3 regions of the Chryseobacterium cupriresistens genome follow, and region 1 is predicted to be linked to each of the others. Evidence: riboswitches for the same ligand, from Rfam matches in the RefSeq annotation. Region 1 holds a riboswitch; each other region holds the start of a gene.
What was found. A riboswitch is a leader RNA that binds a small molecule or an ion and turns the genes downstream of it on or off. The one in region 1 is predicted to bind cobalamin.

Region 1 (6,089 bases):
ATATTTCAGAAAATAGTAAAAAAACAATAGCTGTTTTTTTTGGTGGTTTCCGAAAAATATGTAATTTAGCACTTTTTTTAAAAATAACCAACATCTTCATTATCAGTGTTTTACTTTATTGTTGTCTTTTTTCAATATGAATAAATTGTTAACTTATTGACTGCAGAGATTAAATTTAGGTTAAACGTTTATCCAATAAATTTAATTTTTTAGATTTAAACAGCTGGAAACTAAGTTTTATATTTAATAATAAAGAAACATAATAATGAGAGTTTTTACTTTATACTATAAAATAAAACCCTGCAACTCATATGAATTGCAGGGCTTATTTTGAGAATACAGTCTTTTAACTTAAAATATCACATGGCGCAACACAGATCACCCATGGACATCTTTTGATTCCCGGAGGTGGGCAGCAGGCTTCAGAGCAGCTTGTCGCTCCGCCATTAATATTCCTCAACTGGTCTCTTGAAATTTTTTTTACATTTTTCATAGTCAAGTAATTGAATTACACTGAAATTAAGGCTGGTTTCCGCCACCGCATCCGTCGTAAGGCATACATTGCCACTTACCACCGATTAAACAAAGTTGACCACCTCTGCAGTCAATTCCTCCCTTAATTGTTTTCAATTCTTTTCTTTCGATTTTCTTTAAATTTTTCATAATAAATTGTACGTTTAGTTCAATTCGAAATTAATAAAATTTTATCAACCATGATAGAATTATTGTAAAATTTTTATTTTTTAGTTGCTTAATTGTAGAATGATTAAAGTTTATTTTATGTAATGAAGTAAAATGTTTTTTGGGAATAAGTTTAAACCAATCCTTAAACTATTCCTCTCATTTCTATAAAATCTTGCCCTGTGACAAGTCCGTTTTCCGATCGGGTTGGTACCTTTGACTTAAAATTGATCCACCAAATCTGATAATATTATGAAAAGTCTATTCAAATTCTCTGCAGTATTGTTCTTTATTATTATCCTTGCCTCCTCTCTGGTATATGGACAAAAAATAAAACCTTCTGAAAGTGGTTATGCACCTGTTAATGGCATCAAAATTTACTACGAAGTGTATGGCAAAGGAAAGCCACTTGTACTGTTACATGGCGCTTTCATGACGATTGATTTGAACTGGGGTGAATTGATCCCGGAATTGTCCAAAAACAGAAAAGTAATAGCTCTTGAATTACAGGGACATGGTCACACGCCTTTTTCAGAAAGGAAATTATCACATGCTACTTTAGCCAGTGATGTTACAAAGGTAATGGACTATCTGAAAATAGACAAGGCAGATGTGGCAGGGTACAGCTTTGGAGGTGAAGTGGCCTATAAACTGGCTATTCAAAGTCCGGAAAGACTGAACAAACTGGTTATCATTTCATCAACCTATAAAACTAACGGATGGCTGCCCGAAGTAAATAAAGCTCTTGAAGGAATGAAACCTGAACTCTTCACAAACAGCCCTATGCATACTGCCTATAATGCTGTAGCACCTGATAAAACAAAATGGAAACCATTTCTGGAGCAGATGATGGCTTCTGCCGGACAGCCTTTTGACCTGGGTGATGATAATATCTCTAAAATTCCGGTGCCTGTCTTAATCATAGCTGGTGATAATGACGGATTGGATAAAACAGAACTTTCAAAAACCTATAAATTATTGGGAGGTGATGTTTTTGCAGATATGGGCGAATTACCAAAGTCCCAGCTGGCTATCGCTCCCGGACAAACCCATGTAAGCCTGATGATGCAGACGGCAATGATTGTGAATTATCTGAATGTTTTTTTGAAATAATAGAATGCCATCAAAGAATTGAAATCTGTTTATAAAGTTCAAAATCTATACTATGAATACAAAATTTGAGGCAGGAATTAATATCGCTATCAAAATTCCCAAAAATACATACGAAAAAACGGTTGCTTTTTACAGGGATATTTTAAAATTGAAAGTTGAGGAAAAGCCGATAAAAAATCCCACTGTTTCCAGAACCCACGAGGTGAAATTCGGGAATAATATCATATGGCTGGATTGTGTTGATAACTATACCCATTCTGAAACATGGCTGCAGCTTACCGTTCCCGATGTAGAAGCTGCTACACAATATCTGCTGTCAAACGGTGTGGAAACCTGTGACGAAATAGAAGAGCTTCCTGAAAATATGCACTGGATTACCGATCCTGCCGGTACCGTGTTCAATTTACAGGAAAGAAAATAGCCAAAAACAGAAGTACGATGTAAAAAATTGCTTAAAATAGAGCTTTGCCCAAAATTTTAATATCTTTAGCCATCAAATCATTACAATTTAAAATATTTTTATGCAGACGAGACCATTCCATTTCATTGTCACCATCTTTTTTCTGGTATTAAGTGCAACTGCATTTTCACAGAAAACAGCCGTGTTGGGTTCTTTACTGGACAAAAACTCAGAATTCATATTCCCACAGACTCCGGATAAAATTTCAAAAGCGTTGAACGTAAAAACTGTTTTTTATGAAGATGCCAACGAAGAAAAATATGCAAAATGGCCTATGAAAACAGGACTGGAGCTTTATTGCAGCCTGGGAAAAGACAATAGTATCAATGAGATGTTTTTTGTGACTTCAGACAATAAATCTGTCATTGTGGAAGGGCTTCCTTTTGGTCTTGTTCTGAATAAAAGTACATTACAGGACAGTAAAACGAAGTTCGGTAAGTACAATGCCAAAATACAAAAATCGGGAGCAGACAGTGAATTTCCTGGAGGGTCAAAACTGGTTTTTAAAAAAGGCAAACATTATACAACATTGCTTTTCGACAGTAAGAACCTGTTAAAATCAATAGGTTTAACAACAGAACTTAGGGATCCGGCTGCCAATTAAGTACTAAAAAACAAAACAATAATAGTATCCGTCATTATTGACGGATTTTTTTATCCTCAGACGGCGTTAACTTTAAAAGAAATCTATATCGTCAGTCCATGGTTGTTTTTCACCTCAGCCATCACAAAAGTACTGTGCGTGCTGCCGATAGAATCTACGGATCCCAGCTTGTTAAATACAAAATCCTGATAATGCTTCATATCCCGCACCTGAACTTTCAGAAGGAAATCAAAATCTCCGGAAATATTGTAACATTCGGCAACTTCTTCAATTTCTAAAATTTCTTTTACAAAATCATACCCCACAGACCGGTCGTGAATTTTAAGTTTGATCTGGCAGAAAACCGTAAATCCGCGGTTCAGTTTTTCAGCATCAAGAACTGCCGCATATCTTTTAATAAAACCTTCCTGTTCAAGCCTTTTTACCCTTTCAAAAACCGGTGAAGTAGAAAGGTTCACTTCTTTAGCAAGTTCTTTAACGGTGAGTTTGGCGTTTTTCTGGAGGAGCCTGAGCAGCTGTACATCCTTATCATCGAGTTGTTCCACAGAATATTATTCTTTTAATTAATTAAAACAGTCAAATGTACAGAATTATATGCTTTTATTTTTACTTTTTGAAGTTTAATTTGCTTAATTATTTGTTTTCAATTGTGGTTTTATTCTGTATTACTAATTTTACACAAAATTAAAAGCTTTTACTGACAACCTTTGTTAAAGGTAAAAGTATAGTTCTTTACAGATACTTCATCAAACAGGAAAGGTTTTACTTAAGGTATATTAATAGGGAATCGTGTGAAAATCACGAGCTGTCGCGCAACTGTAAGTAAACACACCAAAAGTTTTTGTCCTTGCAGCTCCACTGCCAAAAGCGGGAAGGATGACGGAAACTGTTACAAGTCAGGAGACCTGCCTTTACTGAATTGACAATGCTTTCGCGGTCTGAAGCTTTGGGGTCATATAGATGATATATCAGATTCGGGTATTTTCCTTTGTAAAGGAAATTACGCTGTCTGCCATGTCATGACTTTCCTGAAAATTCTTCCGATAAAACATTACGAAGCCTTTTAAAGAACTTTCCCAATAAGTTTAATTAAAAAGTTTAAAAAAATGCAAACTCACATTCTTGGCTATCCGCGTATTGGTAGCAAAAGAGAACTCAAAAAAGCCTGCGAGCAGTACTGGTCAGGTAAAATCCTTTTGGAAGAACTTCTGAATACCGGAAGAACTATCTGTAACCAAAACTGGAATATCCAGAAAGAAGCAGGGATAGACCTTATCCCGTGTAATGATTTTTCATACTATGATCAGGTATTGGATATGAGCCTTGTCGTAGGTGCTATTCCAACACGGTATCATGAAGTGGTGCTTAAAAAAAACAATACTGAGCTGGATCTTTATTTTGCAATGGCAAGAGGATATCAGAAAGACGGATTGGATATCACTGCCATGGAAATGACCAAGTGGTTCGATACCAACTATCACTACATCGTTCCGGAATTTTATAAAAATCAACAGTTTAAGCTCAGTTCAGATAAGATTTTCAATGAATTTGCCGGAGCAAAACAAGCGGGAATCAATGCAAAACCGGTGATTATCGGACTGGTTTCTTATCTGTTATTAGGAAAAGAAAAAGAAGAGGGATTTGATAAGCTGAATTTGGCAGTAAATCTTCTTCCAGTCTATACCGAGATTTTAACCAAACTTCAGGATCAGGGTGCGGAATGGATTCAGTTTGATGAACCTTTTCTGGCGTTGGATTTAACAGAAAAAGCCAAAGAAACTTACCTTTCTGTGTATGCTGAAATCAGAAAACGTTTTCCGAAACTGAAATTTATCGTTGCCACTTATTTTGACGGATTAAAAGATAATGCATCAATTGCTGTTTCCCTTCCGGTGAATACATTGCATGTTGATCTGGTTAGAAATCCTGAGCAGCTGGATGATATTCTGAATGTTATTCCGGACAGTTTAAACCTTTCATTAGGACTGGTTGACGGTAGAAATATCTGGAAAAATGATTATGAAAAATCCTTGTCTTTCATCAGAAAAGCGGTTGAAAAATTAGGATCTGAAAGAATTTTCATTGCACCATCATGTTCATTGCTTCATTCACCCTGTGACCTGGATTTTGAAACCAGTCTTAACCCGGAAATTAAAAACTGGCTGGCTTTTGCAAAACAAAAAGTAAAGGAAGTCGTAACGCTTAAACAACTGGCTTCCGGAACGGAAAATGAACAGATTTTTGAAGCATTTGAAGAAAATAAAAAAGCAATTGAGAGTAGAACAACTTCTTCTCTTATCCATAATGATCAGGTAAAACAAAGAGCCGATGCTGTTACAGAAAAAGATGCTCAGAGAATAAACACCTTCAAAATCCGTAAAAAAGAGCAACAGGAAGTATTGCAGCTTCCTTTGTTCCCCACCACTACGATCGGATCATTCCCGCAAACCGCAGAAGTGAGAAGCTGGAGAGCAAAATTCAAAAAAGGAGAACTTACTGCGGAACAATATGATATCTTACTGAAAGAGGAAACGCAGAGAACAATCCGCTGGCAGGAAGACATCGGAATTGATGTATTGGTTCATGGAGAATTTGAACGAAACGACATGGTGGAATATTTCGGAGAACAGCTGGAAGGATTTGTATTCACCCAAAACGGTTGGGTACAAAGTTACGGAAGCCGTTGTGTAAAACCCCCTGTGATCTTCGGTGATGTTTCCCGCCCGACTCCGATGACGGTGTACTGGTCTCAATATGCCCAATCTCAGACTGAAAAATGGGTAAAAGGAATGTTGACAGGTCCGGTTACGATTTTACAGTGGTCTTTTGTACGTGATGATCAGCCTCGTTCAGAAACTTGTAAGCAGATTGCTTTGGCAATCCGTGATGAGGTAGTGGACCTGGAAAAAGCAGGAATCAGAATTATTCAGATTGATGAGCCTGCCATCAGAGAAGGTCTTCCATTAAGAAAAACAGACTGGCAGAACTATTTGAAATGGGCAGTAGAAGCTTTCAGAATTTCAGCAAGCGGAGTAGAAGATGCTACCCAGATCCATACACATATGTGTTATTCCGAATTCAATGATATTATTGAAAACATTGCCGATATGGATGCAGACGTCATTACCATAGAATGCTCACGGTCTCAGATGGAACTGCTGAATGCTTTTGCAGATTTCAAATATCCGAATGAAATTGGTCCTGGAGTATACGATATTCACTCACCAAGAG
Region 2 (6,089 bases), on a different contig from region 1:
GAAGTGACATGAAATATGTTCAGAAAATGGTCAAGCTTTCATCAAGGCCAATTGCGCTGATTACGGATGATGCTTCAGATTCTGCATTAAGAAGACTTTTATTTGATGCAGGAGAAGATCTGGAAGACCTTTTCACCCTTTGCAAGGCAGATATTACCACTAAAAATTCTAAAAAACAGGAGAAATTCAAAAGAAACTTTGAATATGTAGCGGTCAAGATCAAGGAAGTGGAAGAAAAAGATCAGGTAAGAAACTTCCAGCCGCCGATCACCGGAGAAGAAATTATGGAAATGTTTAATCTTAAGCCGGGCCGTGAAATTGGTATCCTGAAAGAGAAAGTGAAAGAAGCTATTCTTGAAGGTGAAATTCCCAATGAAAAAGAAGAAGCGACGAAATTTGTCATTGCTGAAGCTGAGAAACTGGGATTAACCTTATAATTCGATTTAGAAAAATATTAAAAATTCCGGCGGGATGTTCCATCCCGCCGGATTTTTTTTCTTAAGGAAACAAAGCCGGCCGGTTTCTTCGAAACCGGCCGGAAAAAAACACAAATGATGAAAAAATAAAAAATTATTTTTAGAAGTAATAATTATTGCGGGTTAAGGAAAGTTCCGTTAGCACCAAGACCACCTGTTTTAAGGGAAGTAAGCTTGGTACCCGTAGTTGCTGAATATACAGTCATTTCGCTTTCCTGAGTGAATTGTTTAACATCTGATGCAAAAATTCTACCATCAATAACATTAAATCCATAAAGCGTAAAATAAGGACCACCATCTGCAGCTGTTAATAGCGGGCTTGCAGGAACTGTTGGTGTAGCTAAACTTGTTGTATACACTTTATTGGCAGAACTGAAATAGATTTTATCATTATCAATCTGAAGATTGGTAGCACTTGGAATTCCTGTCAACGTAACTACCGGTGTCATAGCCCCTGTGCCGGAGATTTTATAGATATAAGAATCAGTAGCTGTAGAAGAAATTGTATATACATTGGATTTGTATGAAATAGTACTGTTAATCTTACCATTCGGAACAGTAAGTTCAGTTTTACTGTCATTAGAAGTATTGATATAAGTAATCATATTTCCATATCCGGAAGTAGCATTCTGCACAAAAATATTTCCACCTGCTTCTACTGCTTTATCAGCCCCGCCTGTCATCGTGATTTTGCTTACAAATGAATAGTCGGAAGCCTTATATTTTGTTACACTTGTTGCATTCGTAGAGAAGTTTAGATTAGCAACATAGATAAAATCATTAGCAAAAGCAATTCCTCTCGGGTTATCAATCTGATTAGTGATTACTCCTAATTTCTTAAATGTATAACGGTCTACTACAACAATTTTGTTTGAGTTATTGATCACAAGATAAGCCTTATTTCCATTAAGACCAATGGTCTGAAGAACGTCACCCAGAATTTCTTTATTGTTATTGTACCCATATACGTCATCCTGCTTTAAGCTTAAATCTCTTGTCAGGAATGTTACTTTAGCACCCTGGCTGTTAAAATTACCTTCATTAGAGATAAAATATCCGTTCTGGTAAGTGATCGGAGAAATTTCAAACTCGGCAGAGTCACTTGTACATGAAGACATATTAAACAATAGTACAACTGCAAATAAGACAGTTAAAAGTTTAGTTATTTTCATAATTTATTCAATTTTAATTTATTAAAAATTTATTGCTGCATACACACTATAGTTTCTTTTTGGTAAAGGATAGAAAGAAACGGTTTTATAGTAGGTATTGGTTAGATTATTCACTTTAAACCCTAAGGTATATTTTTTTGCTAAGGTGGCAGAAACTCCCATATTTAAAAGAAAATAAGGATCTATAGCTTCTGATCTCTTTTCATCACTTGTGGTGTAGGTAACACCGTTCAGCTGTCCCTGTGCATAAAACCTGAAGAAACCATATTCGTAATCTATACCGGCATTTCCCCTGTGCATGGGAACGTAAGGTCTCTGCATCTTCGTTTCTTTATCGATAGCTTTTGCATAATAGTATGCTGCATTGGCTCTGAATTTATGATTTCCCCACTGCTTGCTGAAAGACAACAGGGATTCCAGCCCGTAAGATTCGGATTTATTGACATTGTATGCCTGCCAGTATCCCATAGCCGTTGGAAGCCATACAATAAGATCTGTGATGTTCATATAGTAGGGAGACAGAGTAAGTTTGAAATCTCCCACTTTGAACTCATTGGTCATATCCACCTGAGTAGAGGTTTCCGGTCTCAGATCTTTATTTCCTCCCGGTTCATAATAAATATCATTAAATGAAGGATATCTGAAGTTTTTGGATACGTTAATACTCAGATCATACCATTTTGCGGCGTTCCATTTTCCGGAGAATGAATACATAAAAGGAGACTTTACATCTTCTACAAAATCTTTTTTGAATCCTCCTTCAAAACGCAGATCTTTTGTTGCAAAATACCGCAATAATCCTGAAACAGAACCTATATTCCTGCTGACATTGGATATTCCGCTCTCGTACCCTTCTCCTTTATTAATCTGAAATTCTCCGATGATATTAAAATTCCATTTTGAATTCAGGAAATAATTAAAATCATTTTTAAAGATATAATTTTTCCCGGTTCCTCCACTGGATTTAGGTTGGTTTAACGAACCGAAATACTGAAAATTCTCTTCCGTATAGGCTGCTTTAAGGGAATTACTGAACTTCGCTTTGTTCCAGTCCCAAGAAAGAAGACTTCTTACACTTTGAGTTGTATATTTTGTTTTTGTTCCCGTTTCCTCATATACAGGATAATGCTGTGAAGAATCAAAAAACTGGCTTTGCCACGAAACCTTATGATCGTTTGTAATTTTATAGGATGCTCCTACATTGAACGTCGTATTGTAATAATTCCCGTTTCTGTTGATGTAATTCAGATCGCTTACCTTATAATCATTTTCACTTACAGAATAATTTCCGGAGGCTTTAAAACTGAACTTATCATTGCTGTAAGAACCTTTTACAAAGTTATTATAGGTATTAAAGGAAGCCACTTCAGAGAATAAAGAACCATGGAAGCCTTTATTAAAATCAAGAGTATTATTCAGGTGAATACTTCCCCCGATGGCACCACTTCCGTACACTACACTTCCTCCACCCGCTTTGATACCGATCTGATCATAGCCGAACAAAGCAATATTATTGATATCTCCCTGGCCTAAAAAATTAGAATTGATATTAATTCCGTTCCATACGAATGCAGTCTGCTGGGCAGTTGTTCCTCTGAAAGAAGGCGAAGAAACAGCACCACGGCCATTTTCTTTAATGAAAACCTGCGACTGAAACCTCAGAAGCTCCGAAAGATTACCGGAGTTTTTTTCAGCATCTTCTGCTGTAATTGTTTTTACGGGATGAAAAAGTTTCACCCTGTTCATCTGGTTGTCGAAGACATAAATAGTGTCAATAGTTTTCTCTTGTCCAAAAAGAAAACACCCATAAGATGAAAAAAGCAGTACTAAAGATCTTTTTATATCCATACTTTTTTACTTTTCCTCCGAAAGCAATATGTTTTTAATTATAATCCTGGCAGGTCTCCTGACTTTCGCATTCTGCTCCTTCCCGTTTTTACACAGTGGCGTTTTGCAGAAACTTGTGTTGCGATTTACAGTTGCGGGGACAGTCCGGGAGTTACACCCGATTCCCTTTTCATTCCAAAATACTGGAAACCAAAATTTTTGCAAAGATAGTTTTTTATATGTATTTGCCAAAAACCAGACTTTTCTATACAAAATATGCTATCCTTTTGTTATATACACAAAAAAGAACGGCCGCTTTCAATATTGAAAACAGCCATTCATCCCACTACTTTACTATTTATATATGTTACTTTTTAATAAATTTATAAGACTCCTGTTGTACTCCTTTTACGGAATATTGTAAAATATAATCTCCTTTTGACAGGGATGAAACATCAATCTGTCCTTCTACAGTATCCAATGATTTTACCTTTTGTCCAACCATATTATAAATTTCTGCTTTCTCTATTTTTCCTTTTCCTTTAAAATACAGGATGTCAGCCACTGGATTAGGATAGATACTTGTATTGTTTTTCTCTTTCACAGCATCACTCACCGATAAAAATTCAGAAGTATCCAGGTAAAAAGCAATCATCTGCCCTGAAGCATTCGTCCCTGACCCGGCAATTTTCTTTCCGTCCTGTGAAATCGCAAGAGGAAGTCCCATTGTTACTCCATTAGTGGCAATTCCTAAAGATGCCACATAATCATTCAGGTTAATTCTCCCGGCGGCAGAGGTCCAGATAAAGCCTTCTCCTGACATGGGAGGAGCCCCAAATGCTCTGTAATACCCGATCACTTTTTTCCCATCAGCAGAAATCCCGGTGGCACCTCCTTTGAAGCTGAAAGAAGCATTAGGATGCGTTATATAAGTAAGCCCGCTCACAGCATTCCATACATAAGGATTAGGATTTGCCGAACCTATTATTGTATTTCCGTCAGCAGAAATTCCTCCTGCTTCTCCTACATGATTCCCATTATTATCTGTAATAAAACTTTCCACTCCATCCTGCCATTTTGCTCCGCTTCTTGTTCCGGTTGATTCATCCTGCCAGCCTACGATCACTGTTCCTGCTGCATTGATTGCATTTGCTCTGGAGCTGCGTCCTGGAACTATACTTCCCAGATCTACCACGCCGTTTACTTCGTCCCATTTCACAGCATGTGCATTCGCTGCGGTGAGAAAACCAAGACCAACAATAGTATTTCCATCAGTCGACATTCCCCAGGTAGAGCTTACGCTGCCATCCCATCCTGTAGGTACAAGCCCGCCTCTGTTTACCCATGTGGCCGTAGCGACATCATAAGTAGATATTTCATTGAATCCTGTTGCGGCATTGGTAACCGACGACGATATTTTGGTTCCGTCATTCGAAACAATGGTTCTGCCTGCAGCCGGATATCCGTTTGTTATAGAACCTATCTGTACGAGTCCTCCTGCAGCATTCCATTTATATATACTTCCTGCACTGGTGTGCAAGCTTACTACTCCATTATCCGATACTGCGCCTACATTATAATTTCCCAAGCCGATTACAGTAAGCTGCGCTTCTGCAAAACCAAATTTCAAGAAAAGATAAGCTATCAATATTTTCATTGACATTCTGTAAAAATTTTTCATATTTTATTATATTTAGCGTTTTGAATTGGTGAAAACAATATTAATACAACATTCACTCAATTAAAAGAAATTGACTTTCATAATTCGTGAATTTTAAAAGAGTTTAATTTTTAAAATACTAATAACCAAATAGATATAAAACAATATTTTGAATATGGATTTTACCGGAATTATTCAAAAAAACACAAAAAACAATTTATCAGGACAAAAATTATTTCAAATCTTACTGTTTATTTTCTGCTTCCTTATTACCAAAGGACAGTCCGGCCCCGACTTCAATATGCTAGCAGATAAAGCATTTCTGAAATTGTATCAGAATCCCGACGAATGCATCAGTTATACCCAGGGAATTCTTGTGAGTGATCAAAACGCGGAACACAAAATTGTACTTCAAAATATTATTTCACAAGCTTTTGCCCTGAAGGGAGACTATGTACAGTCTGTCAATATTTTTGCTCAAAAAGAAGATATTGATCAGAAAAATAACCTTTCATATTTTATGCAGGTCTTCAGTGGTTATAATCTTGCTGATCAGTATCAGAATCTGGGTTTATACAATCAGTCAAAGACAATTATTACCAATCTTTTATCCGATCAGAAACTTCCTAAAAGTAATGATCGTTCCTTAAGAATCACCACTGCAAAATTGTATCAGCTTCAGGCATTAAACTCAGGAATCAACAGAAACTATCCTGAAGCCTTACAAAATCTTGATAAAAGCAACCAATACCTTGGGAATCATAATGAAGAGAACAGAATTTTAAAAATAGAAAACAGAATTTTTCGCTCTTCTTATCTGCTGAAGCAGAATAAATCAATAGAATATAAAATACTTATAGAAAATGTGATTGCTGATCTTGAATCTCAGAAAAACCAGCCGTTTCTTTTAGGTTTGGCTTATGAGAATCTGTCCCAATACTATTTTCTGAAGCA
Region 3 (6,089 bases), on a different contig from region 1:
ATGTTATCCTGATTCACGTCATATCTTTCTCCTACGTACATTGCACTGTAATTGAAACTCCAGTCTTTATAATCTGCCATAAGACTGAAAGATCCACTATGCCATGGGGTATAAGGAATCTGATTGCGATAAAACGTGTCTTCCGGATCACTTATATCTCTCGCGCTTTGATAGGTGTAGGAAAGCAAAGGTCGGAGGGTTACTTTTCCAAGCTGCATTTCAGTCTGTACATTCACATCTGCACCAATGATTTCAACCAATCCCAGGTTCATCATCAGCCAGCGGAACATGCTTCCGTTCGGAGCTGCCACAATTTTATCCTGTACTTTATTGTAGTAACCGTCTACTTTAGCATAAAATGTTTTAAAGAAACGGTTGTTATAATTCTTCTGATAAGTAAATCCTACATCATATTGATTGGTGAATTCCGGTTTCAGGTAGGTATTTCCGATATTGGTATAATACAAATCATTGAAGGTTGGAAGTCTGAAAATTCTTTTATAGAAAGCCCTTAGAGTAAGCTCCGGAATTTTTTCCGGCTGATAGCTCATAAACACCGCAGGTGTCCACTCTCTGGCATCTCCCGGTCTTTTATTTTTTCTTACTTCTTCAAAAGTAAAGGTTCCTAAAAGGCTTCCCATAATTTTGAATCTGTTCCACTGATAGGTTGTTGCCAATGCTACCAATGTAGTGTAGCGGGTAGGATAAGAAAAATTATCCAGATTGGCATCCAGGTTATTATACTGAAAATCTCCACTCAGGCTGACATCCCAATTGGGAGTGATTGAGTAAATATTGGAAGAGGAAAGATAAAGTTCCCTTTGGATATAGGTGTTATCGGTATAAATAATAGACTGCGAACGAACTGTGTCCATGAAATGGGTATAATCGTAAGCAAATTTTGCCTTAAGCTGTGTTTCAAATTTCGGGAACAGTTTTTTTCTCAGATTAGCCTGTACAAAATAATTCTCATCGGAAAGTCTCGCTCCTCTTCCTTCAAAGCGCCCGTTAACAATGGGTGCCGGCATTCCGCGGTTTGAAATATAACCATAGCCACGGATATTCCAGCTTCCGTTATTTAAAGTTCCGTTGAGAGAAGTTTCAAAACGTTTTGCTTTGATATCTGAGTCCTGTCTTTTTGCAATGGTATCATAGGCCTGTTGCCCATCAGGGTATTTCTTCGCATACCGAAATCTGTAAATTCCGTCACTCTGCATAAATTCGCCACTGAAGCTGGCAGAAACCTTGTCTGAAATCTTCTGTTCCAACCGGAATGAAGGATTAAAGAGATCAATAGAAGCACTTTTGGCTCTTACCACAAGGTTTGTTTTTCTATTCCCTTTAAACACAGGTGTTTTAGGCTGTAAATAAATGGATCCTGAAGAACCGAAATCTTTTGCCGGCTGAAAAATTTCACTTTTCTGTCCGTTATACAACGATATTTCTTCCAGATCATCCAAAGAGTACCTTCCCAGATCCACCAGTCCGTTTTGCGCATTTCCTAATTGAATTCCATCATAAAAAACCCCTACATGCTGGCTTCCCATGCTTCGGATGTTGATGGTTTTCAAACCACCCAATCCTCCGTAATCTTTAATCTGAACGCCTGAAAAATATCGCAGTGCATCTGCAACGGAATGACTGTTTAGTCTTTCCAACTGTTCTCCCTGCAGCGTTTGTGCCGGAAGGATTTCTTTAAAATTCTTTTTATAAAGATTGATTCCTTTAATGGTCTCTTCCTGAAGACTGTCTTTTTTCTTAGTTTGGGAAAACACAAGTTGAGATGTTAACACTAATATTGTGAAAACAGCTTTATGAATTGCAGAAGTAGTTAGTTTTGCTGTCATTAGCTCATTTAGGATAATGAAGACGCTAATGGGTATAAGAATACAACGACAAAGCACAGCTGTCACTGCACAGAATCATTGATGTCCTAAGCTTTATTCCACGAAAGCGTCAAACGATTATTGTCTGGCAGGTCTTCTGACTTACTCCATTTTTGAAATCCTTCCCATTAAAAAACAGTGGATATATTCTTCAAAAACTTTGGTGCGGAGCTTACAGCAGCGGGTCTGTCCCGGATTTTCACCGGATTCCCTTTTAAGAGCTTTTTACGGCTCACCAAATTCCGGCAAAGATAAATAATTATTCCTAATCCCCAACTAAAATCATGATTTATAAACAATTAAAGCTCCCGAAGGAGCTTTAACATGATTTCAATAAGGGTTTCGCTTTAAATGCCAATATTCAGGAAAACACTGAATCTTGATTGAGCTTCAATATCTCCTCCCGCCAGATGCGTGTACATGGGAAGCATAAGTTCACTTCCCAGGCTCAGCTTTTTGTAAGAGGCTTCAAATCCCAGTTTTCCGTACAAAGCGCTACCAGCAGTATTCGGCAGTGCCTCATCAAACTGTTTGTTCTGAGCGTAGACTTCACCCTGAACTCCAGTTTTTACAGAGAATATAGATTTTTCATTTCCTGCAACCTGATAAAAACCTGTTGCTGCATAGTTCCATTGGTTTCCAAAACGGTAATTTTTCCTGTTCTCTGTTTTAATGGTGTAATCTGTATTGACCAGTACGGCTACTTTATTTTTCTGAAATTTATAATTCAAAGCCGCCTGATAATCCCAGCTTCCGGTTCCCAGCTGAAAGCTTGGGTTGACACCGGATGCTCCTTTTTCATCAAACTTGCCAAGTGGAATTTTCACTCCCAAACCTCCACTCAGATGATGAAAATTATCTTTAGAGCTCATCAGCTGGTAAATTCCCATCAGGTTTAAATCTCCTATTCCATTGATTCTGATATCTCCCTGCATCGTTTTCTTTTCATGGAAATGGAAGGGCAGACTTACATAAACACTTAGTTTTTTAGTCAGTGGAATCTTCCCCCAAAGCTGCAGGGTATTGAAATACTGATCCTGCGTGAGGTCTTTTACAAATAAGTTTTCCTTGGCTTTGTAATGCTGGGCAAAGTACTTGATTCCGATAAACTGTGGATTCAGCAAAGATTCAAAGCCGGAAGATCCATTTCCTGCAGCACAGCCGCACGCATCACAATCATCATCAAAATCGAATCTGTTAAGCGTTTCGGGAGCAACATAAGCACTGTCTCTGATGGTTTTTGCCTGATACTGATTCAACAGGATCAAACTTACTATCAATATAATCTTCTTCATGTTTTTTATAAATTATTCTGCAAATTTTGGATTGGATATAAAACTTTTATCCGATAATGTTTTCAGGAACGCAATGATGGATTGTTTTTCCTGGCTGTTCATAGCAATTCCTATGTGACCATTCTGTTTAAGCTGTGGATCAAGATTAACATTATCTTCCACCTGATCCGAATAGAAATTAAGTACCGCCTCTAAGGTGTAAAATCTTCCGTCATGCATATAAGGTGCGGTATATTCCACATTTCTTAAACTGGGAACACGGAATTTCATCCAGTCGATCTGGTTAAGAGTAACTCTGTATCGTCCGGCATCTTTGAACTCCGTATTGTAATACAGTCCTGTATTTCTGAAACTCTCATCGGTAAATAATTCGCCATTGTGGCAAGAAGCACATTTCTGATTAAATAGTACCATTCCCTGGGATTCTGTGGAAGTCAGCTGCTCTTTTCCCTGTTTAAATCTGTCATATTTTGAATCTGCAGAAATTAAAGAAGCCATAAACTGCGACAATGCTTTCAGAATTCTCTCTCCTGTAATGGTTTCGTCTCCATAAGCTTCTCTGAACAGTTTTTTATACTTCTGATCATCTTTTATTTTCGAAATAGCTTCCGGTATGGAGCTATCCATTTCATTTACGTCAGTAATCGGACTGATGGGCTGCTCATTCAGATTGTGAATCACTCCGTCCCACATATACCTTTTAAAAAAGGCCATATTCTGGATGGGGGGTGCATTCCTGATTCCGATTCTGTCGTCTACCCCATGGCTCACCGTATGACCATGATGGGTAAAAGCATTTTCCTGGATATGACAGAAACCGCATGAAATGGTATTATTCCTTGAAAGCCTTCCTTCATAAAACAATTTCCGTCCCAGTTCAACTCCATTTCTGGTCACCGGATTGATGGATTTATCAAAAGTCATTTCCGGAAAATAAGAAGGAAACTGGAGATTATAGGCTTCATCCTTTTCCAGTGGCTGAATCACCTCATCAGAACATGAAATGAAGCTTAAGACCAATACAAGAAGAACGACTATCGTTTTAATAAAAAAATTAATCATTGTGAACATGGTCTACTTTAAACATTTTTGTAAGATTGTTGGTAACGTCTACCAGGTGCTGGTTGGACCCCATCAGCATATCATTGGATGTGGTAAGAGTCAGTGCCTTATCTCCGCTCAGAAATTGGTTCAGGTCTGCAAGAATATGAACAGAAGGACGGATTTGTCCTGTTACTCTGGCCGTTGTTGGAAGATTCAATGTAATTTCGCGATAAAGATCCGGTGTATTGTTGGCTGCAGTATTTCCCATATTTCCTGTGTGATTCATGAATTCTTTAGAAGGAGAATCTGTACCATATTTCCCTTCCAGTTTTACAAATACATAACCGGCAGCCCATGACCAGGACATTCCCTTCTGCTTGGCTTTTGTCCAGAATTCAGCCTGTCCGTCCTGTCCCAGTAGATATGCTTTCTGGCTGACACCCAATCCGAATCTTATTTTTTTATAATTGTTTTTCGGAACGCCATCCAGATTAAGATAAACAATTCCGGCTACAGCATCTGCCTGATCTACGATAAAAGCTCCTTTGTCAGGATTATTTTCGTTGTATTTAAATTCGTTTCCGTTTTCATCTATCAATGCGATATTACTGATGACGTATTTCAAAGCAGAAAAGTTATGTTTCTGTCCGTTAGCAGAAGTCTGAACCGTCTGATTTAGAACGATATCTCCCACATTGTTAAATCCGTTTTCAAATTTGATCTGAAGTTTTCCAGGCGTAGTATCCTGTGGGTTGTCATCATCCCTGCTGCTTCCGCAGGCTGTAAAAGAGAATACAGTAAAGGCAATAAAGAATAGTGATAAAAATTGAGAAATTTTCATTGTTGATTTTTTAAGTTGAATTAATTTGAATGGCTGTAACAGCATCGTTTTTTTACCACAAAAGGCACAAAAGTTCTTACACTTAAGTTGATCAAGTGGTAAATTTTATGCACAATAAGAACACTTAGCTTTTAATTTATATAAGCTTTTGTGACTTTTGTGGTTAATTAGTGATCGTTTAACTTAAAAAACCGGTGGTTTGAAAATATGGGTAAGAAACAGGAAATAATAGGTTGTTTCGTAGGTAAAATTGAAATTGAAAAACGAAATTTTTCCAGTAGTGTTGATCTCTGTAGTCTCCGGCAGAATATAGGTATCCAGAACTTTCTGCCCAGAGTTTTTGAGTTTCTGAAAAGGTGAAGATTCTGAATCATTGGCTTTGGCGAGCTCTTTACTCAGGTAACATTTTCCGTTACAGTGAACCTCCGGCCTGGTTTTATTGATACAGAGAACTTTAACAATATAATCATAATTTACAGCATACTCTACCACGGGCACTAAAGGTCTTAGCACCATATAGAAGGTAAAAAGTATGCTGTACAATATTTTCATCAAATTATTTCTTGCTTATCGCTTCGTCATATCTTCTGCTGATTTCTTTCCAGTTGGTCACATTCCAGATGGCGGTAAGATAATCTGCTCTTTTATTCTGATATTTTAAATAATAAGCATGCTCCCATACATCAATGCCGAAGATCGGAGTTCCTTTTTCTTCTACAACATCCATCAAAGGATTGTCCTGATTAGGAGTAGAGGAAACAAACAGTTTTCCATCTTTCCCTACAGAAAGCCAGGCCCATCCTGAACCAAAACGGTCTGCACCTGCCTTAGACATTTTTTCTTTAAAAGCATCCATACTTCCGAAAGTTTCATTGATGGCTTTTGCTAATTTTGCTGAAGGCTGTGTATTTTTCTGAGGAGTAAGAACCGTCCAGAACAATTCGTGGTTGTAGTGTCCTCCTGCGTTATTTCTTACAGCAGCAGGCAATTTTGAAACATTGGAAAGAATCTGAAACAAAGTTT

Region 2: another riboswitch for cobalamin. It lies ahead of ACLI50_RS08810 (TonB-dependent receptor plug domain-containing protein); the one in region 1 lies ahead of metE (5-methyltetrahydropteroyltriglutamate--homocysteine S-methyltransferase).
Region 3: another riboswitch for cobalamin. It lies ahead of ACLI50_RS16425 (TonB-dependent receptor plug domain-containing protein); the one in region 1 lies ahead of metE (5-methyltetrahydropteroyltriglutamate--homocysteine S-methyltransferase).

What each region holds. Positions count from the first base shown of each region.
Region 1 covers NZ_JBKKJT010000003.1:722,006-728,094, forward strand. Annotated here, with positions in the region: gene ACLI50_RS12110 (bacteriocin-like protein) at 347-493, opposite strand; gene ACLI50_RS12115 (bacteriocin-like protein) at 520-663, opposite strand; gene ACLI50_RS12120 (alpha/beta fold hydrolase) at 934-1,794, shown strand; gene ACLI50_RS12125 (VOC family protein) at 1,847-2,215, shown strand; gene ACLI50_RS12130 (hypothetical protein) at 2,316-2,858, shown strand; gene ACLI50_RS12135 (Lrp/AsnC family transcriptional regulator) at 2,942-3,403, opposite strand; cobalamin riboswitch at 3,599-3,785, shown strand; gene metE (5-methyltetrahydropteroyltriglutamate--homocysteine S-methyltransferase) at 3,965-6,089, shown strand, end outside.
Region 2 covers NZ_JBKKJT010000002.1:791,168-797,256, reverse strand. Annotated here, with positions in the region: gene ACLI50_RS08820 (CCA tRNA nucleotidyltransferase) at 1-437, shown strand, start outside; gene ACLI50_RS08815 (YncE family protein) at 590-1,648, opposite strand; gene ACLI50_RS08810 (TonB-dependent receptor plug domain-containing protein) at 1,670-3,496, opposite strand; cobalamin riboswitch at 3,528-3,705, opposite strand; gene ACLI50_RS08805 (T9SS type A sorting domain-containing protein) at 3,843-5,156, opposite strand; gene ACLI50_RS08800 (helix-turn-helix domain-containing protein) at 5,311-6,089, shown strand, end outside.
Region 3 covers NZ_JBKKJT010000005.1:438,998-445,086, reverse strand. Annotated here, with positions in the region: gene ACLI50_RS16425 (TonB-dependent receptor plug domain-containing protein) at 1-1,847, opposite strand, end outside; cobalamin riboswitch at 1,957-2,141, opposite strand; gene ACLI50_RS16420 (transporter) at 2,234-3,181, opposite strand; gene ACLI50_RS16415 (cytochrome-c peroxidase) at 3,194-4,243, opposite strand; gene ACLI50_RS16410 (MbnP family protein) at 4,236-5,066, opposite strand; gene ACLI50_RS16405 (hypothetical protein) at 5,250-5,618, opposite strand; gene ACLI50_RS16400 (superoxide dismutase) at 5,623-6,089, opposite strand, start outside.